Regions from separate parts of the Colwellia sp. MB3u-8 genome, predicted to be linked through region 2. Evidence: predicted binding sites of a transcription regulator. Region 2 holds the regulator's gene; each other region holds the start of a gene.
What was found. The regulator FliA, encoded in region 2, starts transcription of late flagellar genes. The targets are predictions, from matches to a motif close to CTAAAGNTNNNNNNNNNNNNGCCGATA.

Region 1 (8,450 bases), on a different contig from region 2:
AGACATAGGTCCAGTGATAGATCAAAAAGCATTAGATGCCCTCAATGCTCACAGCGACTATATGAAAACTCATGGCAAACTGCTGTACCAATGCCCTATTGCCAGTGAGATAACAGATGAAGTAGCACAGAACGAACATTTCTTTTTTGCGCCACGACTTTATGAAATTAAAGACATTAGCGTGCTAGAGAAGGAAGTATTTGGTCCTTGTGTACATGTTGTGCGCTTTAAAGGCAATGACGTAGAAGCGGTTGTAGATAAAATTAATGGTACAGGTTTTGGTTTAACTATGGGTATTCATACCCGTATTGAACACCGTGCCTTTGATTTAGCCAAGTTATCACGTGCTGGCAATGTTTATATCAATCGTAATATGATTGGCGCTATTGTCGGTGTACAACCATTTGGTGGTCGTGGCCTGTCAGGTACTGGACCAAAAGCAGGTGGGCCAAATTACCTCACGCGTTTAGTGATAGAAAAAGCCACACCCGATGCTGAGCAATTTAAATTACTACCATGGCAAGTAGAAGCTTTAGACGGTGGTGAACAAGCGGAAAAAGAAGCCGTATTGTTTATGGACAAGGCTAATGCAGCAGAAAAAGGCTGGCGCTTAACTGAGTTAAATACTCGCCTTTCTTCTGTACGTCAATTGTTAGCAAAAATTGCCCATGTTGAAATTGTTGAAGATTTAGCTGACGATTTAAACCGCACCTTAAAATCAGCTCGTTCACAATTAATTAGTATTGAAAAGCGTTTGAAAAAGCCAACGTTTTTACCTGGGCCAACGGGTGAGTCTAATGTGCTTTATTTGGAAAACCGCGGCAATATCATTTGTTTTGCCGATAAAAATGTTAGCTTTCATTTTTGGTTACTTTCTATTGTAACGGCATTGGCAACGGGCAATACCGTTATTACTGTGGTCTCTGATTTGTATTATGATGAAGCGATTGCCTTTAGAGATAAGTTCATTGCTACCGGCCAAGATGCAGATGTTTTCCAAGTGGCTAAGTTATGTCACTTAACGACTATGCTGGCGCATCCTGCATTATCAGGTATTGTTGTAGACAGTCATTGTGATCGTAAGCACTTTATCAGTGAGAAATTAGCTGAACGTTCAGGGGCAATATTACCTGTGATCAGTTCTGAATATTTTGATCACTTGATTCAGCGTTTATTAACAGAAAAAACCATTAGCATTGACACGACAGCCTCTGGTGGCAACACGTCACTAATGACTTTAGTTGAAGAAGATTAATCGTTAATGAGAGATAGTTAATACCAAACGAATAGGTATTAACTATTAGGTATTAGGTATTAGGTATTAAGTGTAAACTGAAAACGGGCGTCTGATGATGCCCGTTTTTTTTAACTACTAAATGATATATGGGTGAAGAGTTATGGCTTATTCGCTGTCAGCTATCAGTTTAATCGACACCTTAAATCGCCCGGTATTTTTAGCAAGCCGCTTGCTCTGCTTAGCCAATCAAGCGGTATCTACAATCGCTAGACAAGGATAAAAAACCATCGCGGGTGTTATTTAACATCCTTCATGGCAAAAACTTTATTATGCTCAAGAATATATTCATCAAATCTCAATTGTAACCTAGGGTGCATGCGAGCTATAGCTAGCTCTAACCCCTTTTCAATACTGATACTTTTTAATAAAGCTAGATCCAGGCTATGGGCAATTTTGATAATATAGCGCATTCTTTGTTTCTCAAAAGTAATTAAATGCTTAGCGAATAACTTATCAACATGAGAGCATAATAAAATGCCATTTACGCCATCTAACCTTTGCTTATTGTCTTCACATTTTGCCCACGGAATAATATGAGAAGCGACTAACATTTCAGCAATATTTATACCTGTCAGTGCACATGTCTCGCCATTACCCCAAATATCAATAACGTTTTTTCTAAATTGCCCTTGTCCAACTCGGCACATGATTAATTTTTCTTTTTCTGTTTTTTCGATAGCTAAATTGGCTATCTCTAACAGATCTACCGCCTCTTTTTCAATAGGTTTTGCGCTATATTCAGGCTTGTGTGCACCTTCTGCGTACCATTTATCATCAGTGAAGTTTAGGGTCATATCCGTTAAGGTTTGTATAAACTCTTTGATGCTGGTTTTGCCGCTATCCGTGGCATCTACATAGTCCACATCTTCAATTATTGGAAAGGTTTTTAGTTGATAACCTTCCTCTGCAACTAATCTAATATGCTCTAGCGCTTGAATATAACCAGCTTGCTTTCTACCTTTTTTATTTTGCTCCCAATCCTTATCAAGGATTAAGCTCCGTCCCTCTTGAGTATGAGTATCCCAAGCCCCAAAAATAACAAACTTAGCTGCATGGTTTACAAATGAAAAATCAGTTCTCCAATTATTCGCTGTACCACCATGAGACTCGATAAATTTTTTCCTAGACAACTGACGTACTCCTTTCAAAAGTGATTTATAAAATTACATAGCTTATAAAGCCATTACAATTGATTCTGCACTAAAGTGAGTTAAATCAGTACAAATAAATTAAAAATTACTGATATAGGTAAAAATAACAGTCGCTGAATAAATTACTGCCTAGCGCTCATCACTATAAAGTATGGCGATGAGATTAACTTTATAGCTTAACTGGATTATTTATTAGCGCTGCAAGCGCTAACTTAAACAATTGGGTCAACGTGCAACTAGATCAACGCGAAAAATAATATTAACACCTTGTTTTAGTTTGTCATTTAACTAAATATAATTGACAGAACTGCCAAAAACAATTGTTTTAAAGTGGCTCAGCATAGCCGTAATTCACGGTAAAATTAACGCTTACCGCTGGCTAAATAGCCGACTATTTTACTTGTTAGGGTTCAGCCTGCTCTGCTTTTTTAGCACTTAAAGCCTCGGCAAAAGACGCTAGCCCTGTTTGCACCAACTGATAAGTTTTATCAATATTATGGCTAATATCGCCCGCCAATACTTTTAAATCAGCTAAAATACCTTTGGCTTCAGTAAAACCTTGCTCTATACCGCCACTGATAATATCAACAAAAGCCGTTAACGATTCTTCTGCCGCCATTTCAGGATGCTGCTCTTGATAAGCACCTAGAAACTGAGTACTAAAAGCAAGAATACGCTCCGCTGTTGCTTCAGGGCTGAAATCAAGCCCCGACTGATAACTGTCTTCAGCGCTACTTTCAACACGATTATCAGCCCCAGTTTCTTTAAGCGCTTCGTTTATGCCCTGTAAGGCCGTTTTTAACAACAATGACAGCGGCTGATCGCCCACTGTGGTATTGAACTTCAGTGAAGACTCTATAATAGCGGCATTAAGCTGTTTTTTATTGTTGGCATAAATAGAGCCTTCTGCTTTAACAATATTTTTATCATTAGCCAGCTCAGATATTTGCTGCCCCTTTGGCTTGTTCAAGGTTTTATCTGATGCGTTTGCTAATGTTCGAACATCTTGACTATAGGCATCATTAGGTTTAATGGTTGAGCTCATAAAATTTACCTCGGTTTATCAAAGCATATATAACAAGTATCGGCACCATTAAGTGTAACTTAAGTTTACGCTGTAACTATCTCACTCAACACAAGCTTACATTTATCATCACAAGGTTAATTTATCAAAAACTGTCAAAGATCATGACTGACAATGAGAGTGTTAATCATCAATTTCCCCTTGACCATTACGGGTTAATTTTAGCCTATGCAGACCTTATTATTTCACTAGCTACTGGCATGGCTAACGATAAGGAATACCGTCCAGCTTTAATCATTTTTATAAAAAACAATGACACTTATTAAGCACTTAACACGGTGATTTCCCCCTGGGGTTTTCGACATTACATGGCCTAAATGATACAATTTCAATTTTAAAATAAACAAAAAATAAGCGTTGCTGAATGTCTAACATTGTATTACTGAAAACCGGTATAGAACTCCCGATGAACGCAGAAATGGTCTATTTCAATTACTTCTGGTTACGCGATAATTGTGCCACCTCATGGGATAGCAGCACTCAGGAACGCACCTTTGATATTCTTGATGAAGCTGATGATTTACACGCAACAAGCGCCTGGATAAATGCAGCCTCACTGGAAGTTATTTGGAGCGATGGCTATCAAAGTCGTTACAACCTAGACTGGCTTGAACGTTGGCACAAGGGAGAAAATCATGGTGATTTGGCCGTTCGTGCCCGTAAAACTTGGTATGGCGATCACTACCCAAACATGGCGCGTTTTAGCTATGACGATGTTATAGCTAACCCTGCCAGTGTAGCTGATTGGGCAGAGGCGATGTTAGATGAAGGTGTTGCCCTAATCCAAGATATGCCAAATTCAAACGAAGGGCTGAAAACCCTATGCGAACTGTTTGGCACTGTGCGCCCATCTTTTTCTGGTTACACCTTTGATGTCCAGTCTAAAGCCAATCCTGAAAATCTTGCTTACACCAGCAAAGCACTTGAGTTACATACTGATTTACCTGCAGAAGAACTGGCTCCAGGTATCCAGTTCTTACACTGTAGGGTTAATGATGCAGAAGGCGGCAACAGCTTGTTTGTCGATGCAACTACCGTGGCCAACGCCTTAAAAAAAAGCTATCCACAATACTTCAAAATACTGACAGAATACGAAGTGCCGTATCGCTATACCACCCACTATCAAGATGTACGCACTAAGCAGCGAATAATCGAACTCGACCCTAATAATGGTGAGGTTAGTGGTATTAATTTTAGTCAGCACTTAGCGGATGTATTTGATTTTTCTCAGCGTGAAATGGATACTTTTTATCCTGCTTTTCGTAAGTTTGGACAGATGCTACAAGACGCTCAATATTTGATGACCTTCCGCCTAAATGCTGGCGAGTGTATGGTGTTCGACAACCACCGCATCGCTCACGGCCGAGCTTCCTTTATCAAGGGCAGTGGCGCAAGGCACTTACGGGGCTGTTATGTTGACCGAGGCGATTTGCGCAGTGTTTACCGTGTTTTACGTGCTAGCTATCCAACAGCAGAAGCAGAAATAACGGCGCCACTTTAGCCATCACTAGAGGCGTAATCAGTCGAAACCTATTGAGGATAAGAAAAATGCAAACAGAACAAGAATTACGCGTCGATTTGGCTGCTGCTTTTAGGCTTATTTATGAAATGGATATGCATGAGTCAGTCGCCAATCATTTAAGCGCTGCGGTCTCTACTGATGGTAAACAGTTCTTGATGAACCCTCGTTGGATGCATTTTTCAAATGTTACGGCGAGTAACCTACAGTTACTGGATAGTGAAGACGATAGTATTATGCAGACTGACCAAGCGCCTGATGCTTCGGCTTGGACTATTCATGGCAACATGCATGCGTCATTGCCTACAGCTAGGGTTATTCTGCACCTGCACTCTACCTATGCAACTGTCCTCTCAACGTTAAAAGATCCACGTATATTGCCCATTGATAACAACACCGCGCGCTTCTTTGAACGCATCGCCTATGATAAAAGTTTTGGCGGTATTGCCACCAGTGATGCAGAAGGCAAACGTATCGTGGATAGCCTGGCCGGTAAAAATGCTTTAATGATGGGTAATCACGGTATTACGGTTACTGGCGCGACGATCGCCGAAGCTTTTGAGGATCTGTATTATCTGGAAAAAGCTTGTAAGACTATGGTGTTGGCTTATTCCACTGGCCAGCCTCTGAATATTCTCTCTGATGAGCTAGCGCGACAAACAGCAGAAAGTTGGGATGAGTTTCGAGGCCAGTCTTACGCTCATTTTGAGCAGCAAAAAGCTATGCTAGATAAAAAGGGTAGCTCGTATCGGGAGTAATAATAACTTATTACTCCCTACTTGCGCTTTAAAATGTCTCAGTTGTGTGACAAAAAACTATCTTTGATCAAGCGTTATGCCAACATCAGGCAATAGTTAGAGCTGAATTAGATCTGAATTAGGTCTGAACTTGGCCTGAATGAGCCCAGAGTTAATCTGGTCTCATTTTAACTTGGATGGGTTGCAAGCCATGCAGCGTTTTATTTAGCTTTGCCAACTAACATCAGGTTTCCAGCGACTAATCCACGCGGGAATATCACTAGCAGGCATAGGTCTGGCAATGCCATAACCTTGTGCTAATTCACAGCTCAGTTGCAATAATGCTGTGCCGTGTTCTATCGTTTCAACGCCTTCTGCAATCACTTCACGTTTGAATGATTTAGCTAAAGCAATGACGCCTTCAGCAATGGCCAAATCATCAACATCAATTAACATATCTCGCACAAAGCTCTGATCTATTTTAATCAGACTGACAGGTAAACGTCTAAGATAAGTCAGAGACGAATAGCCAGTACCAAAATCATCTAAAGCAAAGTTTCCCCCTAACGCCATACAGTCATGCATGGTGGTTGAGACCCGAGTCACATCATCTAAGGCACTTGTTTCTAACACTTCTAGTTCTAAATGGCGTGCTTCAACATCCGAATGAGCGGCTAGTAGCCTAGAGAGTCTCTTGGTAAAGTCAGGCTGTTGTAATTGCATGGCAGCAATATTTACACTTATACCTGTGGGTAAAATAAGACCACTGGTTTGCCATTGGCTCATTTGTCTCAATGCTGTATCAATAACCCATTCACCCATTTCGATACTCATCGGGTTATTTTCAATTAAGGGCAAGAACTCAAAGGGGTTTCATAAGCCTCGCTCGGGATGTTGCCAACGAATAAGCGCCTCAACCCACATCACTAAGCCTGTCTTCATATTAACTTTAGGCTGATAATGAAGGACAAATTGATGCTGGTCTAATGCGCGACGAATAGTCTTTAGGTTGTCGAGTTGTAATTTACTGGCGACATCTTCAGCGGTATCAAATAAATGATAACCATTTTTACCCGACTCTTTAGCCACATACATAGCTTGGTCAGCATGGCGTATCAGCAAGTCTGCCTCCGCATTATCTTGCGGATACAGGGTAGCGCCAATACTGGCTGATACAGTTAATACCAGATTACCTAAGGCAACAGGCTATGATGTTGCGCTATATAACCTGCTTTATCATCTCGAATACAACGGCCTGTGCAATCCACTAATGCACAATAACGAGCGTAAAGGCTTTTCTATTTTTTAACTAAATTATAGGGATTTAGGTCTAAAGTTAAGTTATTACAGAGCCTGATTTGGAATCTTAGGTTTTTCGTTTAGATTTCATTTGTACCACCTGATGCTGTTTGCTATACAGCCAGTCTTTGAGTGCGCTTAAGGGCATAGGTTTGGCAAAATAATAACCTTGAATTTGAGAACATCCTAACTGCACTAATCTATCCAGTTCAACTTGAGTCTCAACGCCTTCTGCAATAATATTCATACCCAACTCTTTGCCTATATTGATAATATTTCGGGCCATAAGATCATCTCCCTCCCCTAGCGGAGTCACAAAGCCACGATCGATTTTCAGTGTATCAAAAGGCAGGTTCCTCAGACGATCGAGCGAAGAATATCCCGTGCCAAAGTCATCTAAATGAAATTTAAAACCATGCTCGATGAATTTTTGCATTACAGGTAAAATATCTTTTTCGGCCTCTATCACCATACTTTCCGTCAGTTCTAAATGGAAGGCTGACGAGGGCAACTGATATTTATTTAGGCAGGTGGTGATCTCGGTAAATAAATCCTTATTCTGGAATTGCCTAACCGATAAATTAATATTGCACTGAAGATAAGGGTGTTCTCCCCTTAACTCTTGCAGAGCTAAACCTACCTTGTCGAATAATTGTTGTCCCAGTGTGATAATCATGCCGGTTTTTTCAGCAATCTGGATGAACTCATTTGGTGGAATAAATTCTCCGGCAAATGACCAACGTGATAGCGCCTCTATGCTGACCACTTCTCCACTGTGCAAATCGACTATTGGTTGAAACCATACCTCAAGCTGATTATCGTTAAGCGCGGAGTTTAGTGCTTGCTCTAACAGCATCCGGCGAGAAACGACATCGAGCAGAGCCATTTTAAAAAGGCTCACTTGTCCCTTACCCAGTCGTTTGGCTTCATACATTGCTAAATCAGCATATCTGAGGAGATTTTCTTTGCTGAGACTAGCGGTTACTGCCGTTAGTCCGATGGAAGCTCTAATACTAAAATTTTCACCGCTATGTTCAAAGGATTGAGTTATTTCAACCAGTAGTCTCTCGGCAAAAGACCGTGCCATCTCCAAGTCGGTGTCATTAAGCAAGATAGCAAATTCATCACCGCCTAAACGAGCAACCGTATCGTAATTGCGTACTTGTAAGAGCATACGCTGGGACATGAGTTTAAGGATGTCGTCTCCCGCAGTGTGTCCTAGCCCATCATTGAGTAATTTGAATTCATCGAGATCAATGAACAACAGCGTGCTGACAAAAGTAGGATGGCGCTGCTGCCGATGAATATTGGCATCGAGCTCTTTCAATAATAAGCGCCGATTACCTAATCTCGTCAGAGGGTC
Region 2 (8,450 bases):
TTTAGCGGGCTGCATTTATACTAAATTAGATGAAAGCCTAAGTGTCGGTGAAATTATAACCACATCATTACAAAACGGTTTAGCTATTGGTTATCTTACTGATGGACAAAGAGTTCCGGAAGATATTAAGGTTGCAAATGCTGAAAAATTGGTTACGCTAGCAGACAGAATGGCCACTAAATATCAAAAGTCAGGGACTGTTTCTTGGCGTAATCCGGTATCAGCCGTCGCAGTATAGATCGCGGTATAGTTAGGCCGAGCATTGATGCCAATTGAATTTAGCCAGCAACTATAAGTCAGCAGTTATCAGTGAGCATCAATATTCAAGAGCATAGGTTTATTGCTTCAGACTAAAGGTAAGTATCTACCTACCTCAGTTTAGTTTGGCGCTTGATTGATTCTTACATGGCCGTTCATAACCATGCAGGGTTTTACAGCATTAAGTTAATCTTTGTACGTCGAGGTAAACCAGTAGAACAATGCAGGAGCATATTGTCGAGCAATAGCTAGCGTATGTGATTAAACACAACGTAGGTATTGGATGATGAGGTAGCCTTAGAATGACCGATTATTTATTGCAATGGGTATTACATAGAGAAGTTATATAGATGATAGATCAAGCGAGTGGCTTAAGAAAAATGAAAAATCCCCAACCCATAAAAGTCATCGCCGTTTCTGGCGGTAAAGGGGGTGTTGGTAAAACTAATGTCTCATTAAATACTGCCATTTCTTTAGCTAAATTAGGTAAGCGGGTGTTAGTACTAGATGCCGACTTAGGCTTGGCTAATGTTGATGTTATGCTAGGTTTGCGCGTAAAACGTAACCTGTCGCATGTGCTATCGGGTGAATGTGAACTGGATGATATTATTATTCAAGGTCCTGCAGGCATTAATATTATTCCTGCGACATCAGGCACTCAATCTATGGTGGATTTAACCCCAGCTGAGCATGCCGGGCTTATTCGTGCTTTTAGTGATATGCAAACCAAATTTGACATTTTAATTGTTGATACCGCGGCAGGTATCTCAGATATGGTATTAAGTTTTTGCCGTGCATCACAAGATGTTTTATTGGTCGTGTGTGACGAACCCACCTCAATTACTGACTGTTATGCCTTAATGAAATTGTTAAGCCGAGATCATGGGCTATTCAAGTTTAAGGTGGTGGCAAACATGGTGCGCACCCCGAATGAAGGTAAAAATTTATTTGCGAAATTAGCGAAAGTCACTGACAGATTTTTGGATGTCACTTTAGAGCTTGTTGCCGTTATACCTTATGATGAAAATATTCGTAAATCTGTTAGAAAACAACAAGCGATTGTCGAGGCATATCCTAACTCGCCAGCGTCAATTGGCCTTAAAGCACTGGCCAAAAATATTGTTAGCTGGCCAGTGCCACAACAAGCCTCAGGGCATTTAGAATTTTTTATTGAGCAATTACTAGAACAATAAAGCTGTGTATGAGCTTTATACTTGAAGCTATGTATGAGCATAACGACTAAGCAGGGTTGCAATTGAACAATCTGTGGTGTTTTTTTTGCATGAGTTAAGCAAGCTTTAGCTATATCAAGTGGGTAGGTTTTTTACCGCCGGTTAAAGGTCTATCGTTAATTTTTAACTAACTATAGTCGGCCAGTGTAAACTAGCATATCTACCTAATATGCCTGTCGCCTTGTTAACTGAAAGACTAATCTATAGCCGAAACTAAAATGAAAAACCTACAGGCCCTATTTAATAAACAAGTGAGTTATCGTGTTAAAAGTACATACTTATAGTGTTGATAAATCGGCCTTGCTGGAGCGACACACAGTACTCGTAAAGCGCATTGCTTATCATTTGCTTGCCCGACTACCGGCCAGTGTTTTGGTTGATGACCTTATTCAATCAGGCATGATAGGCTTGCTTGAAGCGGCAAATAATTTTGATAATAGCAAAGGTGCTAGCTTTGAAACCTTCGCGGGTATTCGTATTCGTGGTGCCATGCTTGATGAGATTCGTCGGGGTGACTGGGTTCCCCGCTCAGTGCATAAAAATAGTCGCATGATCAGCGAAGCCATAAAAAGCTTAGAAGCGCAATATGGCCGCGACGTTACCGATGTTGAAGTTGCTGAAAAACTTGAAATTTCAATCAATGAATACCATCAGATACTTAATGACGTGAGTTCAGGAAAAATTCTCGGTCTTGATGATTTAGGTGTTAGTGACGATGTGATTGAAATAGCCCACAGTCATCAGCAAGATGAACCTTACGCTAACATTGAACAGAGTTTCTTTAAAAAGTCATTAGCCGAGTGCATTTCTTCTTTACCCGAGCGTGAAGCTTTAGTACTGTCCTTGTATTATGACGAAGAGCTTAACCTTAGAGAAATAGGCCAAGTACTTGATGTGAGTGAATCACGAGTAAGTCAAATACACAGTCAAGCGATGCATAGATTAAAAGCTCGTATGCAATCGTGGCAAAGTTAAGTAGAATATTAAAAATATTGTGAAATTTTAAATGCTATCACTGGAGGGTGTCTTGGAAAAAAATATGAAAGTGCTTGTTGTTGACGATTTTTCAACAATGAGACGTATAATCAAAAACTTGTTACGCGACTTAGGTTTCACCAATATATCAGAAGCAGATGATGGTAATACTGCGCTGCCGATGCTGAAAGCGGGTGATTTTGATTTTGTTGTTACCGATTGGAATATGCCGGTTATGCAAGGGATAGATTTACTTAAAGCCATTAGAGCGGATGAAAAACTATCTCATATTCCGGTATTGATGGTGACTGCAGAAGCGAAGAAAGATCAAATTGTCATGGCAGCTCAAGCGGGAGTTAATGGCTATATCGTTAAACCTTTTACGGCTGCAACCTTAAGCGCAAAGCTTGATAAAATTTTTCAACGTCTAGGTTAATTACCAACTTTTACACAAGGCTGTTATATGAGTAAATATACTAGTATCCATGTTTCTTTAGAACAGGCTAAATTGTTGGTTAAATACCTTGAGGCAGATCAGCAAAACAAAGCGGATGAGTTAATTGCAGAAATTCAAAACCCAATTCAAACTGCATTGTTTGAAGAAATAGGTAAGTTAACTCGCGAATTGCATAATTCATTGAATAACTTTCATTTTGATTCACGTTTGAATGATTTAGCGACTGCTGACATTCCAGACGCTAAAGAAAGATTGAATTTTGTTATTGATCGTACCGAAGAAGCGGCTAATAAAACCATGGATGTTGTTGAATCAATTTTTCCAGTGGTTGGAAATATTAAACAACAAATCAATAACGTTAATCCGCTGTGGCATAAATTAATGCACAATGAGCTTGATGTTGCTGAGTTTAAAGCATTATGTCGAGATATTGATGTTTTACTGACCACAACAGAAAAAGAAACCAGCAAAATTCATGGCTTAATGACTGATGTTTTGATGGCGCAAGACTTTCAAGATCTTACCGGCCAAATTATTCGCAAAGTTATTGATTTAGTTTGTGAGGTTGAAGACAGCTTAATAAATATGCTTACAGCCTTTGGTATGGCTTCCAAACAAGATCAATCGAAATACCTACCAAAATTAGGTGAAAACTTAGTTGAAGGTCCGATCGTTAATCTTGGAAATCGTAAAGATGTTGTTTCAGATCAAAACGACGTTGATGATTTATTATCAAGCTTAGGTTTTTAATAGGAGTGACTAAATGTCATTTGCACAAGATGATGAAATTCTTCAGGATTTTTTAATTGAAGCTGGGGAAATACTTGAGACCTTGTCAGAACAATTAGTTGAGCTTGAAAATGATCCTGAAAATGCGGAATTACTCAATGCCATTTTTAGAGGATTTCATACAGTAAAAGGTGGTGCTGGCTTTTTGTCACTTGCTGAGTTAGTTGATGCCTGTCACGGTGCGGAAAATGTTTTTGATACCTTAAGAAATCAGCAAAGATCCGTTACCTCTTCATTAATGGATGTTATTCTTAAAGCGCTCGACACCATTAATGAAATGTTTGCTCAAGTACAAAATAAAGCGCCATTAAGCCCTGCAGAGCCAAGTTTGTTAGCCGAGTTACATCGACTATCTCAGCCGGAAGGACAAGCAGAGTCTGTGGTAGAAAATGCGCTTGCAACGGCTGATGAAAATATACCGGCAGCCGATAGTAATTCAAGTGACGAAATGTCAGAAGATGAATTTGAACGCCTATTAGATGAACTTCATGGTAGTGGTGTAAAAAAAGCCAGTGCGCCTGCGCCTGTCGTTGAGCAGCCAACAACATTGAGTAGTGATAGTAGTAATGATATTTCGGATGATGAATTCGAATCATTACTGGACGAACTGCATGGCCAAGGTGCATTCTCTCCTGCGGTGACTCCAGCGCCTGCTAGCACAGCAAATTCAGCATCGGCTGATGAAATAGATGATGATGATTTTGAGTCGTTATTAGACGAACTGCACGGCAAAAATCAACGACCTAAAGCTCAAGCACCAGCAAAACCTGCTGGAGCAGTTAGCGCTGTTACAAAAGCGGCAAGTGTTCCTGCGGCGAATAAGATTACGGCTAAACCGGCAGTAAATCAACTATCAGCAAGCGCTGACAAAAAAACCGCACCGGCAAAGCCTGCTCAAGGCGAAACAACGGTGAGGGTTGATACCAAACGACTAGATCAGATCATGAACATGGTCGGCGAGTTAGTGTTAGTGCGAAACCGTCTAGCGAGTCTAGGCATGACAAAAGAAGATGAAGAATTAACCAAGGCCTTGTCAAACCTAGATGCGGTCACGACTGACTTGCAAGGCGCTGTAATGAAAACGCGTATGCAACCCATTAAGAAAGTGTTTGGCCGTTTTCCTCGTGTGGTACGAGATCTAGCCCGTAGTCTCAATAAAGAAATTAAACTTGTTCTTAAAGGTGAAGAAACAGATCTAGATAAAAATTTAGTTGAAGCTTTAGCCGATCCTTTAGTGCATCTTGTGCGCAATTCGGTTGATCATGGTATTGAAGCCCCTGATACTCGTGAAGCCGCTGGTAAGCCACGAGAAGGTATTGTGCTATTGTCAGCATCACAAGAAGGCGACCATATTCTGCTCACCATTCGTGATGATGGCGCTGGCATGAATGCTGACAAACTAAAAGAAATAGCCATAAAGCGTGGTGTTTTGGATGCCGACGCTGCAGCACGTATGTCTGATAAAGAAGCCTTTAGTTTAATTTTTGCCCCTGGATTTTCAACAAAAACCGAAATTTCAGAAGTATCAGGCCGTGGCGTAGGTATGGACGTGGTGAAAACAAAAATCACTCAGCTAAATGGCACAGTCAGTATCGACTCAGAAATAGGTGTTGGCACCATACTTGAAATTAAAGTGCCATTAACGTTAGCCATATTGCCAACCTTAATGGTGGTGATTGGTCAACAGACTTTTGCCTTACCCTTAGCCGTGGTTAATGAAATATTTCACCTTGATTTAACTAAAACTAATGTAGTTGATGGACAGTTAACGATCATTGTTCGTGAAAAATCTATCCCATTATTTTATCTTGATCAGTGGCTAGTCCGTAATTATGTTGAAAAATCACGAGAGCTGGGTCATGTTGTTATTGTGCAGTTAGGCAACCAGAAAGTTGGCTTTGTTGTTGATAGTTTAATTGGCCAAGAAGAAGTGGTTATTAAACCACTAGACAGATTATTAAATGGTACGCCAGGTATGGCTGGAGCAACAATAACGAGTGACGGGGGTATTGCCTTAATTATTGATGTACCTAATATGCTTAAGTTTTATGCAAAAAAATCGCTAGTGAATAAAAAATTACGTTCATAATATCCATGGGTAATACCTGTGGTAAACACATAATCACGACAGGAAATAGATTGTAAATGTCATTTAAAGTATTAGTAGTTGATGACTCCAGTTTTTTTCGACGCCGAGTAACCGATATCCTCAATGAAGATGTTAATCTTGAGGTTATCGGTGTTGCTATTAATGGTATTGATGCAGTAGAAAAAGCTATTGCTTTAAAGCCTGATGTAATCACTATGGATATAGAAATGCCGTTATTAAATGGCATTGAAGCGGTTAAACAGATCATGGCAAAAGCACCAACGGCCATTATTATGTTTTCTTCATTAACCCATGACGGCGCTAAAGCGACGCTTGAAGCACTAGATGCTGGCGCGTTAGATTTTTTGCCGAAAAAGTTTAACGAAATAGCTAAAACGACCGAAGACGCCGGTAGTGTATTACGTCAACGCGTTAAGCAATTAGCTAGAAAAAAAATGGTTAGAGCCGCACGAGTTTCAAGCTTTCGCTCACGAACTGTTGTTGAGGGAAAAGCTAAGGTCAGTCATGCAACTCCCCCCAATGTAGCCACAAAAACGACCACACATCAAAACCTGACCTTTAGAAAAAGCTCTGGCAAAAAGTATAAATTACTTGCCATAGGCACTTCAACTGGAGGCCCTGTAGCATTACAAAAGTTGTTAACTCAATTACCTGAAGACTTCCCGCTACCTATCATTATGGTGCAGCACATGCCGGCTGCATTCACCTTAGCTTTTGCTAACCGCTTAAATGGTCTCTGCAAGATAAAGGTTAGCCAAGCGAATTCAGGTGACATCTTAAAACCTGGTCATGCCTATTTAGCGCCAGGTGGTAAACAAATGATCATTGATGGGACAGAAAATGCTGCAAAACTAAGAATACTTGAAGACAACTCGGAACGAATGGCTTTCAAACCGAGTGTAGATATTAGTTTTGCTTCAGCTGCTAAAGTTTTTGGTGGCAATGTGTTAGGTATTATATTAACCGGAATGGGTGCTGACGGTCGCGAAGGCTCACGATTATTAAAAAGTAAAGGCGCAACTATATGGGCACAAGATGAGGAGTCTTGTGTTGTTTATGGTATGCCGCAAGCGGTTAAAGTTGCCGGAATCTCTGAACTATCAATGAGCCTTGAAAGCTTTCCAGCTGTAATTCTTAAGGAAATACAGCATGGATAAACTGAGTGTAGCCGGGCTTCTTATTGCCATTTTCGCTATTTATTTTGGTTTTATTATTGATGGCGGTGCTATATCTTCGTTGCTGGAATTGCCTGCCTTCATTATTGTTTTTGGTGGTACGCTCGGTGCTGTTATGTTGCAGTCATCACAAAGTCAGTTTTTGCACGCCATAAGCTTACTAAAGTGGTTGTTTGTGCCCCCTAAATACGACATTGAACAGGGCATTGAATCGATTGTGCTTTGGGCTGAAAAAGCACGAGAATCTGGTTTTTTGTCGCTAGAATATATTGCCGAAGAAGAGAATGACTTTTACGTTAACAAAGGCTTAAATTTGCTTGTTGACGGTGTAGAGGTTGACAACTTAAGGGTTTCATTAGAACTTGATTTAGATTTATACCGTGAACATAATTTACGCTCTGCTCATGTTTTTGAGTCTATGGGGGGCTATAGTCCAACCATCGGAATTTTAGGCGCCGTGCTGGGGTTAATCCATGCCATGTCGAATTTGGCTGACCCGCAACTTTTGGGGCAAGGCATAGCCACCGCATTTGTGGCCACTATTTACGGTGTAGGTTTTGCCAACTTACTTTATTTACCGGTCGCTAATAAAATAAAAGCCATAGTACACGAACAAACTATGTATCGTGAAATGATGACAGAAGGTTTGATTGCCATTGCCTTAGCAGAAAACCCACATGCCATTGAAAATAAACTGTCGGCATTTCGGTTGGAGCAATGAGCCGCCTACGCGCCAGACGTCACCTAGTAGAGCATGAGAATGTTGAGCGTTGGTTAGTCTCTTATGCTGACTATATGACCTTGTTATTTGCGCTTTTTGTCGTGTTATATGCCATGGCGATAGTCAATGACAAACCGTTTGAAAGCGCGACAGAATCTCTAGGTCGTGTATTTCAAGCGCAGGAAGAACAAACTAAAAATCGCGGTCATGGCGATGACATCTTACCGGTTAATAGTGTAAAAAATAAACAGATATTGTTTGGTGATGCTATTGTAGATGTCGCTGAACCTGCCATTGTTTCAGGTGACGTAACTTTATCTAGTGTCTCAGATGCTCAAGTGGGTAGCAGCTTAAGGTCTTTAGAAAAAGATCTTCATGAAGCCTTATATGAACTAGTTGAATCCGGTTACGCGCAACTGAAAATTGATGGTGATTGGTTGGAAATTGGATTAAACAGCAGTTTATTGTTTCCAAGTGGCTCGGCGTCGCCGACCAATGGCGCAAAAGATATTTTATTGGTTATCTATCAAGTTATTGCCGAGACCAACAACTATATTAGGGTTAGAGGTTATACCGATAATCAAGCGATTAAGACCGAAATTTTTTCCTCTAATTGGGAGTTATCAGTATTTAGAGCAACCGCAATTTTACGGACCTTAGAAGCCTTAACCTTAAACCCGGCTCGCATGGCTATTGAAGGTTACGGTCAGTATTATCCAAGTGCTGACAATAC
Region 3 (8,450 bases), on a different contig from region 2:
TGGCGCAAAGTAACCATTACCCGTCTTAATACTAAATTGGCTTTAATCACTCTTGCTAAGTGGCCAGTGATATAATCCGTTTGTTATAAATAGGGCTTTCCCAAAGATTTTTCAAAATGAGGTATGTATGGAATATCAATTTATAAAGGATCCAATAACCGGTGGCGCCATGGCTAAGTTTTCACTTGAGCATGAAGTCATCGGACCTTGGTTAGAAGTTGAAGTGGGCGCTGACCCGGTAAAGTTGGCAAATTTATTATCTGCACTTTCCGAGATTGAACAAGAGAAAAAATTGGAGGTCACCATAGCCGGTAGTGAATATACCGTGGTTTTTAATCGTGGCGATGTCACAGTGCAAACCAATGCCAGCATGAATGGGGTCGAGGTGTTGCCAGAGGACCTGATGGAAGAAGACATTGATTTTGATCAACATGACTCATCGTCTTGTGGGCGTGAAGATTTTCGTGAAATATTATTGTCTTGGGCAAAGTTTCTTAATAAATAGTTATAACTTATAGCCTGGTTGACTTATCAGGCTATAAGTTATTATTATTACTATCTTATTAAGATAGTAATAATAATAATATAAACGTCCTTGGCATAGCCTTTATTAAACTTGAATTGAGAATTGTGATGAACTCTGCGCTTGAAAATAACCACAAAAAAAACCAACGCATGATCCCACTACGCTTCGTATTAGCCCCCATCGCTATCATTTTAGTCGCTGTTATCGGCTTAATTATTTTTACGGTTTTGTCACCTAAACCGGCGAAAAAACCTGTCATTATTAAAGCGCCGCTGGTGGAAGTTAAAAATATTGCCAGACAAGATGTTGGTTTTGTTATTGCCAGCCAAGGTAGTGTTTTACCTAGTACACAAACTCAGCTAATTTCGGAGGTTTCTGGACAAATAACCTTTGTAAACGAGAAGTTTAATATCGGTGGGTTTTTTACTCAAGGTGAGGTGTTATTGAGTATTGATGACATTAATTACCAAGTGGCATTATTACAAGCACAGTCGCAATTAGATGCTGCTAAAGCGCTGTTGATTGAAGAGCAAGCGAAAAAAGATCAGGCAGAAGAGCAATGGCTGTTAACCAAAAGAGCTTTGTCTGAAGCGCCAGTACTTGCTTTGCGCTTACCGCAATTACAAAAAGCGCAAGCTGATATCAAAGCCGCAAAAGCCAATGTTATTGGCGCAGAAGTCAAGCTAGCGCGTACTAAAATAATCATACCTTATGATGCAATAGTAAAAGAAAAACAAGTAGATATAGGTCAATATGTCTCTATGGGTTCGGCCTTAACAACCATATTTGCCGTTGATTATGCTGAAGTTAGGTTACCCATCAAGCCGCGTGATGTCGGCTTTTTGAATTTACCAAAAATTAATGCCAAGCAAAGCAGTCGCTCAACCGTTGATATTTACACTAAAGTCAATGGCACTGAGCATCGTTGGGCGTCAAACTTAACGCGTTATGAAGGCGAGGTGGACAGTCGAAGTCGTGTGCATTATGTGATTGCTCAAATTGATGACCCCTATAGTGTTTTATCATCGAGTAAACACCAAGAACTGCGGGTTGGCAGCTTTGTTAATGCCAAGATTTCAGGCAAAGAAGTGAAAGATATTGTCACTATTCCCCGTGATGCCTTACATGGCGCCAATAGAGTTTACTTAGTAGACAAAGACAATAAACTGCATATTCAAGAAATTAATATCTTACGCAACGATGCTACTTATGTTTATAGCCATGACACCTTTGGCGCCGGCTTTCGATTGGTCACCACTCAAATGGAGACTCCTGTCGAGGGCATGGCGCTACGTGTGTTGGAAGAGCTAAAAGATACGTCAAAAGCCCCAAGCGAAGATAGCATTACCAAGGTGCAAGGTAACGACGAATGAGCGAGTTGACTCAAGCCCATAACGACGAAAAACACACAGGTATTATTGCTTGGTTTGCGCACAATAGTGTCGCGGCTAATCTCTTGATGGTGTTTATTTTAGTGGCAGGGTACTTTTCTTATCAGGGCATTAATAAAAAAATGTTTCCTGAGTTTAACGCTAATAGTATTCAGGTCATGGTGCCTCATTTAGGTGCAGCACCAGAAGAAGTTGAACAATCAGTCATTTTAAAAGTTGAAGAAGCATTAGAAGATATTGAAGGTATAAAGCGTATTAAAGCAACGGCTAGAGAAGGTGTGGGTATTGTCACTATTGAATTGCAATCAGGCTATTCAATGTCAGAAAAACTTGATGAAGTGCAAATGCAAGTCGACGCCATTACCACCTTCCCCGAGCAAGCTGAAAAACCGATAGTCACTAAACAAGAGTTTAAAGGTCAGGTGATGTGGTTGTCGGTTAGTGGCTCAATGGAGCGACGCGCCCGACAAGTGATGGCGCAAAATATTCGTGATGAAATCATGGCATTACCCAGTGTGAACAGCGCTGAAATTGTTGGTAACCGTGACTATGAAATTAGTATTGAAGTGTCTGAAGAAAAACTACAAGAGTACCAACTGACCTTTGACGACATTACTCAGGCGGTGCGTCTTTCATCGTTAGACATGCCCGGTGGCACGATTAAAGCGCGCGGTGGTGATATTTTGCTGCGCACAGAAGGCCAAGCCTACACAGGACATGAATATGGCGACTTAGTGTTGCGTACCCATGTTGATGGTACGCGCTTAGTGCTTTCAGACATTGCTAACATTAACGATGGCTTTGTTGAGCAAGCAGACTTTGCCACCTTTGATGATGAAAACACGTCAAGCATTATGGTGCAGTCAACCGGTGATCAAAATGATTTAGAGATTGCTGCCCAAGTGCGAGGCTACGTTGATGAAAAAAATCAGCAATTACCTAAAGGCGCGAGATTAACCGTTTGGGGAGATAGCTCATATTATCTGTCTGAGCGCTTAGACATGATGATTGACAATATGTTGATGGGAGCGTTTTTAGTCTTTATCGTATTAGCGCTGTTTTTAAGAATAAAAATCGCTTTTTGGGTGATGTTAGGGATTCCCATTAGTTTTTTTGGTGCCTTGTTAATGATGCCATTATTAGGTGAATGGTCGGTATCAATTAACATGCTGAGCTTATTCGCCTTTATCATGGTACTGGGGATTGTGGTAGACGATGCCATTGTGATTGGTGAAAGTGCTTATGCCGAAATTGAGAAATATGGTCATTCTCGCGATAATATTATTCGCGGTACCATGCGCGTAGCCATGCCAGCAACTTTTGGTGTGCTAACTACCATAGCGGCATTTACACCGTTATTGTTTATTGATGCCACTTTCGCCGCCTTTTTCCGTTCTATTTCTATTGTGGTGAGTTTTTGCTTAATATTTTCACTGATTGAATCAAAGTGGATATTGCCAGCCCATTTATCGCACATGAAATATGTCCCGTTAAGCGCTGAAAATTCAAATTTTCTTGAGCGTTTTCAAATGCGCTTTAAGGAAAAACTTGAAAACTTTATTCATACTGTTTACCAGCCTTTTCTTGAAAAGGCCTTAATTGCCCGTTACAACACCATGGCAATATTTGTGGCGACTTTAATCTTGTCCATTAGCCTTATTACCGGAGCGTTTGTTAAATTAGAAGTGTTCCCTAATATTCCAAGCGACTTTATTCAAGGCAATCTTATTATGGTGGACGGCTCTCCTGCGCATCAACGTAATAAAGCGATAGCACAAATAGAGAAAGCGGTTAAGACCATATCGAAACAAAATAAGTATAATGGCATCAGTTTTATTAAGCATAAAATGATCTTCACTAACGGTAATACCGTTGCCAATGTATTGTTAGAATTAGTCAAACCCGATCAACGTGAGCTCGACGCTTATCAAATAGAGAAACTTTGGCGAGATGAAATTGGTGAAATTCCAGGCGCTAAAGAGTTACGCTTTTTTGCCGGCACTAATGCTGGCGGTGGTGCCGCGATTGAGTTTCAGCTAACCGGTCAAAATGATACTGAACTTGAAGCGGCCGCTGAGGCTATTCAGGCGCAACTGAATAGTTATGATGGTGTTTACGATGTCCGACATTCTTTTAGCCGGGGCAGCCAAGAAATTAAACTTAGTATCAAGCCAGAAGCAGAAGTACTGGGCTTAACCTTGTCGAACTTAGCCAAACAAGTCAGGCAAGCATTTTATGGTGATGAAGCACAGCGTATTCAACGTGGCCGTGATGAGTTGAAAGTCATGGTGCGTTATCCTGAAGCTAGCCGTTTATCGGTATCTGATCTAGAAGATATGTGGATTAGGACACCTCAAGGTGAAAAAGTGCCATTTTATCAAGTGGCTGATATTGAAATAGGCCAAGGTTTTTCCACTATTACCCGTATTAACCAGAAGCGTTCAATCACCATTTCAGCTGATATTGACAGCGATAAGGTTGAATCAAGAAAAGTGGTCAGTGAAATGAATGATGATTATATTCCTGAAATTTTAGCGGACTATCCCAGTGTGGAATACGGTGTTGAAGGGGCGAGTAAAGATCAAGCTGATTTCTTATCTCAACTCGGCTTTGCCGCCATTGGTGCGATGTTTTTGATTTATGGTTTAATCGCTATTCCAACTAAGTCATATAGCCAACCCTTGGTGATTATGTCGGTGATCCCTTTTGGTATTATCGGTGCCATTATCGGCCATTGGTTGCTGGGTCGTACGATCAATATGATGTCGATGTTTGGCTTTATTGCTTTAACTGGGGTTGTTGTTAACGACAGTTTAATCATGGTCGACTTTATCAATAAAGCGAAAGGGTCGGGTATGCGAATGTTCGACATTGTGAGTCAAGCGGGTACTCAACGATTTAGGGCGATATTACTCACCTCACTGACCACTTTTTTTGGTGTTTTTCCGTTATATTTTGAACAAAGCTTACAAGCCCAGTTTATTATACCTATGGCGATTTCATTAGGTTTTGGTATTGTTTTTGCAACTGTGATCACACTGTTTTTGATCCCGGCGCTTTATTTGATTAAAGAAGATATCGCTAGTCTCTTTAGAAAGCGACCAGAGATCGGGGTTGAAACAACGCCGAATTAATAGTTTTTAGCGGTAAGTTTAAAGCTGTCAGCTGTCAGATACTGCTAACTTGCAGTTGGTTTTTATTTTTACTAATAGCTTGAAATTCAAATAGACAGCTGCTTTTAGCGATAAGTTTAAAGCTGTCAACTACTGCTAACTTGCAGTGGTGTTTATTTTTACTGACAGCTTATCACTTCAAACTGATAGCTGCTTTTAATTACCAACCCATCGCACTAAGCCAACTGATAATAGCTTTGGTTAAGGTTTGTTTCGGATAGTAACCCGTAGCTTGATTACTTAACTGTCTTTGTCGGTAATATATTTTCATGGCTCTTTGGGCAAAATCTTTTCTCATTTTTGCGCTTGCCAGTACTAAACGGTGATCGCGCTGCAAATATAGATCGAGTATAGGATAATCAGTTAGTGCTAGTTGTTGAGCAATTTTATCGTTTTCGGGTAAGGTCGGCATATAACTACTGAGCATCACTAAAGCACTGGGTGCGGCCACCAATGCTTGTTGATAGATATTCAGTAATACGGCGCTATGATTGCCTTCTGCTACCACAATAATGACGCCTGGGTAGCTTTTCGCTTTTGTAATGAGTGCTTGCATAACATCAGCAAATTTTTTCTCATAATTTGTTAAGGTCTCAATATTTTCACTGCTACGCTCTTGCGCTGTGAAGGCTTGTGAAGGGTAGCTTTGCGGTTTATGCGGGGGATGCAAGGTAATGGTGGTCCAGCCATGTTGTGGCATATTGTTACTTAGCTGATTGAGTGCATTAGGCGTTGCTATGCTTTGTTGCCAATCAGGAATTAACACCATCACGCCTTTATTAATTGCCGTGGTGTGTTCATTAATGACAGTAAGGTAGCTGTCAGGACCAACAAGTAATGGGTCTATTTTTTCTTGCGCTAAGTAGTGCTTAATATCTTGCTGCTGCTGCTCAAAAGCATCAACAGGTGCCTTGATCATGACTTTATTTTGCTGGCTATCTTCTGTGGACTTTGTTGGCGCAGTGCTAGCTTCAGTGTTAGTGTCAGCTTCAGTGCTTTTTGGCGCTGATGAGCTCGTGTTATCCGTTGGCTTTTTAGGCTCAGCCGTCTCCATTGCCCATGAGTGCGCGCTGTTAACTAATAGACTTAAGGTCGTTAACGCGATGAATAAAAATAGTGGGCGTATGTTTAAGCGCATAAAAAGTAAACTTCCTCAAATGGGTGGCTGAGCAATAACTGCACATTGAGTATCAGTAACTGATGGTCGATAACTGATCATTAATAACGGATTATTAAGAGCGAAAAACGCGCTCTAGTGATATTATCGACGCTATTGGGGCTTTCTTTAATTAGCTTTTAACTAACTTTTAATTAGCTCTCGCCGTTCTTGGTGTTAATCAAACGGACAGGCTTTTGAAAATGTTAAGGTTTGCGCTGTCACTGGGTGGCTTATTTGTAGCATTTGGGCATGCAATTGTAAACGGCTACTCATCGCCAAGGCTTGTTCGTGGGCATAAAGTCGATCACCGAGTATTGGGTGGCCAAGCCATAGCATATGGACGCGCAACTGGTGAGAGCGTCCTGTTATGGGTGTCAGCTCAACTAAGGTGCTGGTTTGACCATCAATATCTTTGCAATAACTTAATACCTTATAATGCGTTAATGCCGCTTTACCTTGTTGATGATCTATTTTTTGTTTTGGTCTATTAGGCCAATCACTCATTAGGGGTTGCTCAACAGAACCTTGTGCTTTTTCAATCTTACCAAAGACCCGAGCGATATAGCTTTTTTGCGTTAAGCGTTTTTCAAACTGGCGACTGATAGCCACATGCGCAGGTTTATTAAGTGCCATAACCATAATACCCGATGTCGCCATGTCTAATCGATGCACTATGCTTGCTGTGGGCAATACTTTGTGCACTCTACTTTCTAAACAGTCTTGATGCTCAGGTAAACGGCCAGATACGGTCAATAAGCCGCTGGATTTATTGACGACCACAATATCATTGTCGTGATAAATAATATCAAGGTAGGGGCGCATTTGAGGCTGATAAATAAAGTCAGGGTTAGCAGCCATTTTATTGTTTTCCTTTTAAACTGTTGTATTTTTGAACCTTGGTAAGCCAACCATCAGGTGACACAATATGCCCAGCCTGATGGCCTTTATCAATAGCTTTTAGTCTTTAGTCTGTAATGACCTAGTTGCTGACCACAATTAAACGTACCGCTTCAAATTGAATTTTGGCTTTTTCAATATATTCAGCCAAAGCCTTTTTTTGCATAAGAATAAAGTCAATTTCTTGCTGACGCACACTTGGGTTGATCGCTTTTAACGCGGTTAAGCGTTGATGCTCTTCATCCATAGCTAGGTGCATAGCTTTCAGCGCTTTTTGTTGAATCGAATCCACTTGCTGCTCGGCATGGTCTTCTGCTTTGGCGACTAACGGAGCCACTTGGCTTCTAAGCGCCTTAACTAACTGCAATGCCACTTGCTTTTTAACGGGCGATAATTGTTGATCCAATACGGTTTCGCTAACCTTATCAGCAAGGTTATTGCCATTTTTGTCGACTAATATCCGAATAGGCGTAGTGGGTAAATAACGCCCTAGTTGTAAGTTGCTCGGTGCAATGGCTGCCAAGGTAAATATGCACTCTAAGAAAAATGTGCCGGTAGGTAGTGCTGGATTTTTCAAAACACCAATACTAGCGTTACCAATTTCATCACAGAGTACCAGTTCCATCGCGCCGCGCACCATAGGATGATCCCAAGTGATCAGCTGATAATTTTCAACCGCTAAGGCGGTGTCACGATTAAAGGTAATGGTGGTGCCGTCTTCAGGTAAGCACGGAAAGTTGGCACATAACATATGTTCAGAAGGCTGCAGGGCAATGGCGTTATCGGCTTTATCATCTTGTTGAATACCAAAAACGTCTAGGAGCTGAAACATAAATTGTGGCAAATGAATTTGCTGATCTAGTTGTGCTATTTTCTTCACTAAAGCATGCGCTTTACCTTGACCAGAAGAATGTAACTCAAGCAGTTTATCACGACCGGTTTCTAAATCTTGTTTGATGGTCAGATGCTTTTCATGGCTTTGCTCAATCAAGCGCTGTGCTTCGCTAGAGTCCCAGTTGGCACTAAGCGCAAGCTCAAATAAGCTTTCACCAAAGGCTTTAAACACCGAGTGACCCGTAATGCAGGTATGTTCAAAGGCGTTCAACGCTTGTGTATACCAATTAAACAGTAAGCTCTGCGCTGACTCTTCAAAGTATGGCACATGGATACGAATAATTTCTGTTTGACCGATACGGTCTAAACGCCCGATACGTTGTTCAAGTAAATCAGGGTTAAGCGGTAAATCAAATAACACTAAATGATGAGCAAATTGGAAGTTACGTCCTTCACTACCAATTTCAGAA
Region 4 (8,450 bases), 200 kb from region 2:
ACGCGCGTTTCATCAACGACTTTGTCAAGAATTGAGAAGTCAAAGTTTGCTTCTTCTGCCTCAACTTTAGACAATACCGCTTTTACCGTTGGTTTTTTAGAAATAACACCACAATATTCAGGAATGGTTTTGGCAAAGTCTTCCGTACCAATTTTACGCGCAATATCAATAATATCTTGTTTATCGTAGGTGGCTAATGGTCGTAAAATCAAGGTGTCTGTCACCCGATTAATAACGTTTAAGTTAGTTAATGTTTGACTAGATACCTGGCCTATTGCTTCACCGGTAACTAAAGCTTGAATACCCATTTTGTCGGCTATTGTTGTTGCCGCTCGCATCATCATACGCTTAAGCACAACACCCATTAGACCGTTTTCAATGTTTTCTAGTATTTCTGCAACTACGGGTTCAAAATCTACCGCGAAAAACTTCACTCGATGTGACGCGCCGTATTTATTCCATAAATAGTAACTGACTTGCTTAACACCCACTTCGTGCGCCGCACCGCCTAAATTAAAAAAACAATAATGCGTTCGTGCCCCTTTTTTAATCATTTGATAACTAGCAACACCTGAGTCAAAACCACCCGACATTAGCGATAGCACATCTTCTTGTGTGGCAATGGGAAAACCGCCCATACCTTTGTGACGCTGGGTAACAATATATAAATTTGTGTTTTTAATTTCTAAATACACAGTAACATCAGGTTTTGTCAATTTAACGCTAGCAGATTCAACGTGCAAATTTAATCCACCGCCGACATATTTTTCGACGTCCATAGAATTAAAGTCGTGCTTACCTGAACGCTTTACTCTGACAGAAAATGTTTTGTTTTCGATATTCTTAGCATGAATCGCTAAGGTTTTTTCATAAATATCATGAAGGTCAGTAAAGCTGACTTGTTGCACTTCGAGAAACGTCGGAATGCCTGGCGTGGATTTTAAGGTCTCGATTAATTTTAAACGGTTTTCGGGGCTATTATTGGCCGTATTAACTTCAATGTTGTCCCAGTGCATTTGTGTTGTCACTTGTTCATCAACACGACGTAGCACATTTTTTATACTTGATTCTAAAATTTTAGTAAAACGCTTACGCACTGGGCGGCTTTTTATGGTTATTTCAGCTTGTAACTTAACAATAAATTTCATCAACAACGCCCTTATTTAGAATGGCGCGCATTATATACCTGTTCTACTCTAATATGCAATTTCAACGCTAAGCACCCTAATGTAAAATGATAACGGCTTATCTGCTAGGTAATAAACATTAACAATAAAATAATACCAAAGCGTTTTAAGTCCTAGTATCAAGTTTGCAGTGCAACAATAGCCATTAAATGAGGGAAGCTATTCATATTAAAACCTGTTATTGCACAATAGTTGCCGTATATCTGTATGCACAAAAAACAATCAAGGTAGTGGCATCTGCTTAACGCACAAAAATCTGCCTATTTAAAAGCAGTGGCGATAGACTAGCTTTAAGCTCAGCCATAAAAAAGGAGTACCTCATTGGTACTCCTCATATAATTTGCTTTCAGGTGAGATAAATTTTTATCATCACTGAATGGAGATTGGCGCTGTTTCTTTCGCTTTACCTTGGTTAATAGCAATTTCAACCCGACGGTTTCGACGACGATTTAAGCGATTAGTATTAGGCACTAATGGCCGTGTATCCGCGTGGCCAACAACCAGTAAACGAGACTGGTCAAAATCAGGCACTTTAATAATTTCATGCGCAATAGCCACAGCGCGTTTACTTGATAAGTCCCAATTAGAGGTAAACAATTCAGAACTAATGCCTTGGTTATCTGTGTTGCCAGAGATCATGATCTCACCGGGCACAGTATTTAATAACAAACCAATTTCTCGCATTATGGGTTTAAATTGTGGTTGTAAGAATGCTGAGCCAGATGGAAATGAGCCGTTTTCACGAATGCGAATAATAACTTGCTGCCCCAATGACTCTAACTCAATAGCGCCGTCTTGAATTTGTTGTTCTAATTGCTCGGCTATTTTTTTCACGAGATCATTAACTTGCTCTTGTGACGCTTGCTCTAGCTCATCTCTAGCTTGTTGTGATGCCGCTGTTGAGCTGGCATCTGCAGTGCTTTGTGATTGACCACCGCGTTGGGTGCCGCGTTGCTCTTGTCGACCACCCGCGGAGGTTTCATCACCGGCTTGAAATTCCAACATTTGCTGGGTCATTTCCATGGTTTGTTGTTGAATAACTTCAATCGGGGTTGGCTCAGGCTTACCGGGGCGAAATTCCTGAGCAATAATACTGGTGCCTTTAGGGATGTCTTTTACTTCTATTTTATTTTGTACACCAAAGGCAAATTTCATTGAACCCGCAATTTGCTTAAACTTTAATACGTCCATTTCAGAAAATGATAAAAGTAAGACGAAAAAACACATCAATAGCGCCATTAAGTCGGCAAATGTGCCCATCCATGGTGGTAATCCTGGGGGTGGGCATTTACATTTATCTGCCATAATAGACTCCCCTACTCTTCAGTTGTATTAACAGCTCGCTTACCTTCAGCAAGGTAGCTCTTTAGCAAGCCTTCAATAACACGTGGGTTTTGACCATCCTGAATACCTAAAACAGCATCAAGTACGAGTTCTTGATTCATTTTCTCTTCTGCTAAACGTAATTTTAATTTAGACGCGATAGGTATCGCAATAACATTCGCCAAAAATGCACCGTATAAGGTTGTTAGCAATGCGACCGCCATGGCCGGACCAATGGCCTTTGGATCGTCCATATTAGATAACATAGCAACCAAACCAATCAAGGTGCCTATCATGCCCATAGCGGGTGCAATATCGGCTAGGGCCATCATCATATTTGAGCCGGTTTCATGACGTTCGGTCGTGAGGTCGATATCTTTTTGCATTGTGGTGCGCACAACATCAGCATCATGGCCATCAACCAACATATCGACACCCTTTTGCATAAAAGCATTAGAAATTTCAGCTTCCTCTAGGGCTAGAAAACCGCCTTTACGAGCTGCATCAGCCATTTCTACTGACTTTTCAATTAACTCTTCAGGTGTTTCCAACTTAAACATGAAGGATTTAGCAATAATTTTTCCGATACCAAAAAATTGGCCTAAATTATAATTGGCTAACACAACAAAAATCGAGCCACCAAAGACAATAATCACCGACTGAGTATCTAAAAACATGCTAATGTCGCCAGCGAGTAACATCGCCATAATCAGTAACCCTATTGCACCGACTATGCCTATTAATGTTGCTAAATCCACAAATGCCTCCGATAAATTTTCTTAGATATACTCATTAGGCTGATAATACCTGATGAATAGGTCTGACGCGAATACTTATATTTTTCGTTATACCTGTGTTATCGCCCATATTGTCAATAACTTAAGGAGCTAATATCAATATTATCGCTATCAGCATCAATTCATCATTAATTGACCCCACGCCCTAGCTAAGGTAAGTTTGCGCCTAGAGTTCATATCACGCAAAAAAAAGTCCATGGCCAGAAAAAAAATTGAAAACTTAAGCTTTGAAGAATCATTAGTTGAATTAGAAACCATTGTGAAAAATTTAGAGCAAGGTGACCTTAACCTTGAAGACTCAATGGCCTTATTTGAACGTGGCCTACACCTGAGCCAACATAATCAAGAAAAACTTAAAGGTGCAGAACAGCAAATTAATATTTTGCTAGAAAAAAACGGCCAAGCGCCCTTAGAAAAATTTAATACCGACGAGACTAACATCTGTGACTAAACTCGCTCATATTGATGATGTGCAAACGCGCATTAATAATTATCTAGCCAAAAAGCTTGCAAGCTTAACCCTTAACGATGAAAAGTTATTAGCCGCTATGCGCTACGGCTTACTTATTGGTGGTAAGCGTATGCGACCATATTTAGCTTATATTACGGGGGCAACATTAGACGCTACGCAAGAGGATATTGACGGTGTAGCCGCTGCCATAGAGTGCATTCATGCTTATTCACTGTTGCATGACGACTTACCGGCAATGGACGACGATGATTTGCGTCGCGGCCAACCCACTTGTCATAAAGCCTTTGATGAAGCGACCGCTATTCTCGCTGGTGATAGTTTGCAAACGCTAGCTTTTGATATTATTGCCAACCATGAATTTTCTGAGGCCGTGGACAGTAAGCGCATTAATTTATTACGCCACCTGGTCAATGCCGCCGGTTATCAAGGCATGTGTGGTGGCCAAGCATTAGATTTAGCCGCCACTGATAAAGCCATTTCACTGGCCGCATTAGAAAATTTACACTCGTTAAAAACCGGCGCTTTACTTGAAGCTTCGGTAAAAATGGCCGCAGAATGCAGCCATAAAGCCACCTTATATGACAAAGAACAGTTAGCCCTTTATGCTAAGCTTGTTGGCTTGGCTTACCAAGTACGTGATGACATTATCGATATAACATCAACAGAAGAAGAGCTAGGTAAACCCACGGGTTCTGACCTTGCCGCCAATAAAAGTACCTATCCCGCATTGTTAGGTTTACAAGGCGCACAAGAAAAGGCCGAAAACTTATATCAACAAGCGCTTCAAGCTTTAGCCACTTTGCCCTACAATACCCAGAGCTTGTCCGACTTTGCGACTTTCATTGTCAGCCGCAAACATTAATTTTTAAATTTAATAGAATCATATGACTATAAACTTAACTGAATATCCTTTATTGGCCAAGATCAATTCTCCGGCTGATTTACGAAAATTAGAGCAAAAGCAATTAACAAAAGTCAGTGAAGAGCTAAGACGTTATCTTTTAAATTCTGTCAGTAAAAGTAGCGGTCACTTTGCCTCGGGCTTAGGTACCATTGAATTAACCGTTGCCTTACATTATGTTTATAACACGCCATTTGACCATTTACTGTGGGATGTTGGACACCAAGCATACCCACACAAAATACTCACTGGCCGACGTGATCAACTACACACTATTCGACAAAAAGACGGCTTGCACCCGTTTCCATGGCGTGAAGAAAGTGAATACGACGTGCTTAGTGTCGGTCACTCAAGCACCTCAATTTCTGCTGCCTTAGGGTTAGCAGTTGCAGCTGAGCAAGAAGCAAAAAATCGTAAGGTGGTTTCGGTCATTGGTGACGGCGCCATGACAGCAGGCATGGCTTTTGAAGCTTTAAATCATGCCGGCGATATCAATAAAAACATGTTAGTTATCTTAAACGATAACGAAATGTCAATATCGGAAAATGTCGGTGCGTTAAATAATCATCTAGCAAAATTACTTTCTGGCAGCATATATACCGGTATCCGTGAAGGGAGTAAACGCATACTTGAAAACATTCCACCGATTAAAGAATTAGCCAGTCGTGCTGAAGAGCATTTAAAAGGTATGGTAGTGCCAAGCTCCTTATTTGAAGAACTGGGTTTTAACTACATTGGTCCAATTGATGGTCATGACGTAAATGGCTTAGTGGCGACTATTTCTAATATGCGTAACCTCAAAGGTCCACAATTACTGCATATTGCCACTAAAAAAGGTAAAGGTTATCAACAGGCAGAACAAGATCCAATCAAGTATCATGCCGTACCTAAATTTGATCACACAGAAACAAGCCTACCTAAAAGCGCACCCAGCTTGCCCACTTATTCAGCCATATTTGGTGATTGGTTATGTAAAGTGGCTGAGCAAGATAGTCAGCTTGCCGCAATTACGCCAGCCATGCGTGAAGGCTCAGGTATGGTGGAGTTTAGCCAACGCTTTCCCAAGCAGTATTATGATGTGGCTATTGCTGAACAACATGCAGTCACTTTTGCTGCCGGACTAGCTATTGGTGGACAAAAACCTGTGGTGGCTATTTATTCGAGCTTTTTACAACGCGGTTATGATCAATTTATTCATGACGTAGCGATTCAAAATTTACCCGTATTATTTGCCATTGACAGAGCCGGTATTGTCGGCGCTGATGGTGCGACGCATCAAGGTGCATTTGATTTAAGTTTTATGCGTTGCATTCCAAACCTCACTATCATGACACCCTCTGATGAACGCGAATGTCAGCTAATGCTAAATACCGGTTATCAGTTAAATACCCCTGCCGCCGTGCGCTACCCTCGTGGCAGTGGCAATGGTGCAACACTACCGGCAATATCAGAAACACTTGAGATCGGTAAAGCTAATATTATTCGTGCGATAGACGATAGCACCCAAGTGCAAAGTAAAGTGGCTGTGCTTAACTTCGGTACCCTCTTAACGCAAGCGAAAATAGCGGCAGAAACCCTTAATATTACCTTAGTTGATATGCGCTTTGTTAAACCCTTAGATCAAGCGCTTATCAAAACACTATGTGCCAGTCACGACTGTATTGTCACCGTCGAAGACAATGCCATTGCTGGTGGTGCTGGCTCTGGTGTTAACGAATTTATCTTAAGCCAAGGTATTGCGAAAAAAATTCTCAATATAGGCTTACCCGATAGTTTTATTAAGCACGGCACCCAAACGGAAATCCATCAAGAATTAGGTTTAGATAGCCAAGGGATAATCGATAAAATCAGACAATTTATGCAACTATAAAGCCTTAATTCACCGCGAGTAGCAAACACGCCATTTGACAAAGCAAATGGCGAACTTCCTTATTCGACACTAAACATAGTACAAATATAATACAAACACATTTCGTCAAAAATTTTTACCTCTCATGCTAAACCTCACTACCACGTTTAACCACGCTTACCTTTAAGGCTAGACAAGTGGCTTTTTTTAACCTTATATAAACGTACAAATAATAAAAGGAAGTACTATGCGAATTTTTATTAGCATTATAGCAGCGCTCATGCTCTGCACTTTGTCAGCTTGTTCAAAAAAAAACATAAATCATCACGAATTAACTGTGACAAAAGTTCACCGCATGATGGAAAATAAACAGCTAACAAGTGAAGTCTTGGTCAACTATTACTTAGCGCGAATAACCAAAATTGATGACCAAGGCCCACAACTAAACGCTGTAGTTCAGCTCAATGAAAATGCGCTTAAAAGAGCGCAAGAGCTTGATGCGATTTATAAAAAATCAGGGAAAGTAGGACCGTTACACGGTATTCCTGTTTTATTAAAAGATAATATCGATACTATTGACGGTATGGCCAATACTGCAGGCTCTTGGGCGTTAAAAAACCACTACCCTAAAAATGATGCTTTTTTGGTTCAGCAACTTAAAAATGCTGGTGCGATTATTTTAGGAAAAACAAATTTAAGTGAGTGGGCAAACTTTCGTTCAACCTCGTCGTCAAGTGGTTGGAGTGGCCTATGGGGTCAAAGTAAAAACCCATACGACTTTACTACAAGCCCATGTGGGTCTAGTGCTGGCTCTGGCGTAGCCATTGCAGCAGATCTGGCATTATTGGCTGTAGGCACAGAAACAGACGGCTCTGTAACCTGTCCATCGGCAATAAACGGTATTGTCGGCATCAAGCCTACTTTAGGTACCATAAGTCGAGATGGCATTATCCCTATTGCCCATAGCCAAGATACTGCTGGCCCAATGGCGCGCACAGTGACTGACGCTGTGCTCCTGCTGGCAGCATTAACTGCTGTTGACAACAGTGACCATGGTGCACTATCGACTACGACTGATTATATTAGTCATTTAAAAATAGGCGGCATCAAAGGCAAACGCATCGGGGTTGCCCGAAACCTTACGGGTTATCATGGCCAACTTGATGCGGTCTTTGAACAAGCTATTGCCGACTTACAAGCCCGAGGCGGAATTATTGTTGATGCAACTAATTTCACCAATACTGATGCTTGGGGTGACGCAGAGTTTGAAGTGCTGCTATACGAATTTAAACAGGGTTTAAATACTTATCTTGCAGACACAGGTGATAATATCCCTAAGTCACTTGCAGCCTTAATTGCCTTTAATCTTGCAAACGCGGATAAAGAAATGCTTTATTTTAAACAAGAAATATTTGAGATGGCACAAGCTAAAGGACCATTTACTGATGAGCGTTACCGTGCAGCATTACTGCTAGCAAAAAAATCAACGCAAGATGAAGGTATTGATGCCCTCTTGGCTGAACACCAGCTTGATCTGATAATTGCACCAACAACAGGGCCAGCTTGGAAAACTGATTGGATAAACGGTGATCATTATTTAGGCGCAGCGTCTTCTGCTGCAGCCATTGCTGGTTATCCCCATATTACAGTGCCGATGGGCTATGTTCATGGCTTACCTGTTGGTTTATCAATGTTTTCAGGTAAATTACAAGAAGGTAAATTGATTGAAGTTGCCTATGATTATGAGCAATCAACGTTACATAGAAGATCGCCAGAGCTTTAAATATTGTTGACCTGACTATCATATGGCATCAAAAAAGCGATTTGAATGACTTCAAATCGCTTTTTTACTTGGCGCACATTAGCTCTATCGCACTCACTTGGCAGTGAAATAGTCACAATATTCACTAAAACATCGTTT

Region 1: H4J54_RS14695 (DUF5610 domain-containing protein) is a predicted target of FliA. The motif match lies at 3,531-3,557, and genes of this name have one in related genera.
Region 3: H4J54_RS14360 (DUF3530 family protein) is a predicted target of FliA. The motif match lies at 6,353-6,379, and genes of this name have one in related genera.
Region 4: pomA (flagellar motor protein PomA) is a predicted target of FliA. The motif match lies at 3,368-3,394, and genes of this name have one in related genera.

Annotation. Positions count from the first base shown of each region.
Region 1 is NZ_JACGVA010000069.1:54,936-63,385, forward strand. Features, by position in the region: gene putA (bifunctional proline dehydrogenase/L-glutamate gamma-semialdehyde dehydrogenase PutA) at 1-1,255, shown strand, start outside; gene H4J54_RS14690 (HNH endonuclease) at 1,534-2,427, opposite strand; gene H4J54_RS14695 (DUF5610 domain-containing protein) at 2,852-3,493, opposite strand; gene H4J54_RS14700 (TauD/TfdA family dioxygenase) at 3,897-5,033, shown strand; gene H4J54_RS14705 (class II aldolase/adducin family protein) at 5,081-5,809, shown strand; partial or broken gene H4J54_RS14710 (putative bifunctional diguanylate cyclase/phosphodiesterase) at 6,014-6,994, opposite strand; gene H4J54_RS14715 (EAL domain-containing protein) at 7,155-8,450, opposite strand, start outside.
Region 2 is NZ_JACGVA010000058.1:217,016-225,465, reverse strand. Features, by position in the region: gene flhF (flagellar biosynthesis protein FlhF) at 1-238, shown strand, start outside; gene H4J54_RS05720 (MinD/ParA family protein) at 609-1,451, shown strand; gene H4J54_RS05715 (RNA polymerase sigma factor FliA) at 1,749-2,465, shown strand; gene cheY (chemotaxis response regulator CheY) at 2,518-2,901, shown strand; gene H4J54_RS05705 (protein phosphatase CheZ) at 2,929-3,672, shown strand; gene H4J54_RS05700 (chemotaxis protein CheA) at 3,686-5,800, shown strand; gene H4J54_RS05695 (chemotaxis response regulator protein-glutamate methylesterase) at 5,857-6,978, shown strand; gene H4J54_RS05690 (flagellar motor protein) at 6,971-7,717, shown strand; gene H4J54_RS05685 (flagellar motor protein MotB) at 7,714-8,450, shown strand, end outside.
Region 3 is NZ_JACGVA010000068.1:430,786-439,235, forward strand. Features, by position in the region: gene H4J54_RS14345 (YacL family protein) at 128-505, shown strand; gene H4J54_RS14350 (efflux RND transporter periplasmic adaptor subunit) at 634-1,899, shown strand; gene H4J54_RS14355 (efflux RND transporter permease subunit) at 1,896-5,051, shown strand; gene H4J54_RS14360 (DUF3530 family protein) at 5,251-6,228, opposite strand; gene H4J54_RS14365 (pseudouridine synthase) at 6,424-7,107, opposite strand; gene rapA (RNA polymerase-associated protein RapA) at 7,229-8,450, opposite strand, start outside.
Region 4 is NZ_JACGVA010000058.1:417,176-425,625, forward strand. Features, by position in the region: gene thiI (tRNA uracil 4-sulfurtransferase ThiI) at 1-1,148, opposite strand, end outside; gene H4J54_RS06575 (flagellar motor protein MotB) at 1,557-2,492, opposite strand; gene pomA (flagellar motor protein PomA) at 2,504-3,268, opposite strand; gene xseB (exodeoxyribonuclease VII small subunit) at 3,504-3,758, shown strand; gene ispA ((2E,6E)-farnesyl diphosphate synthase) at 3,751-4,641, shown strand; gene dxs (1-deoxy-D-xylulose-5-phosphate synthase) at 4,664-6,550, shown strand; gene H4J54_RS06600 (amidase) at 6,777-8,312, shown strand; gene ribBA (bifunctional 3,4-dihydroxy-2-butanone-4-phosphate synthase/GTP cyclohydrolase II) at 8,449-8,450, opposite strand, start outside.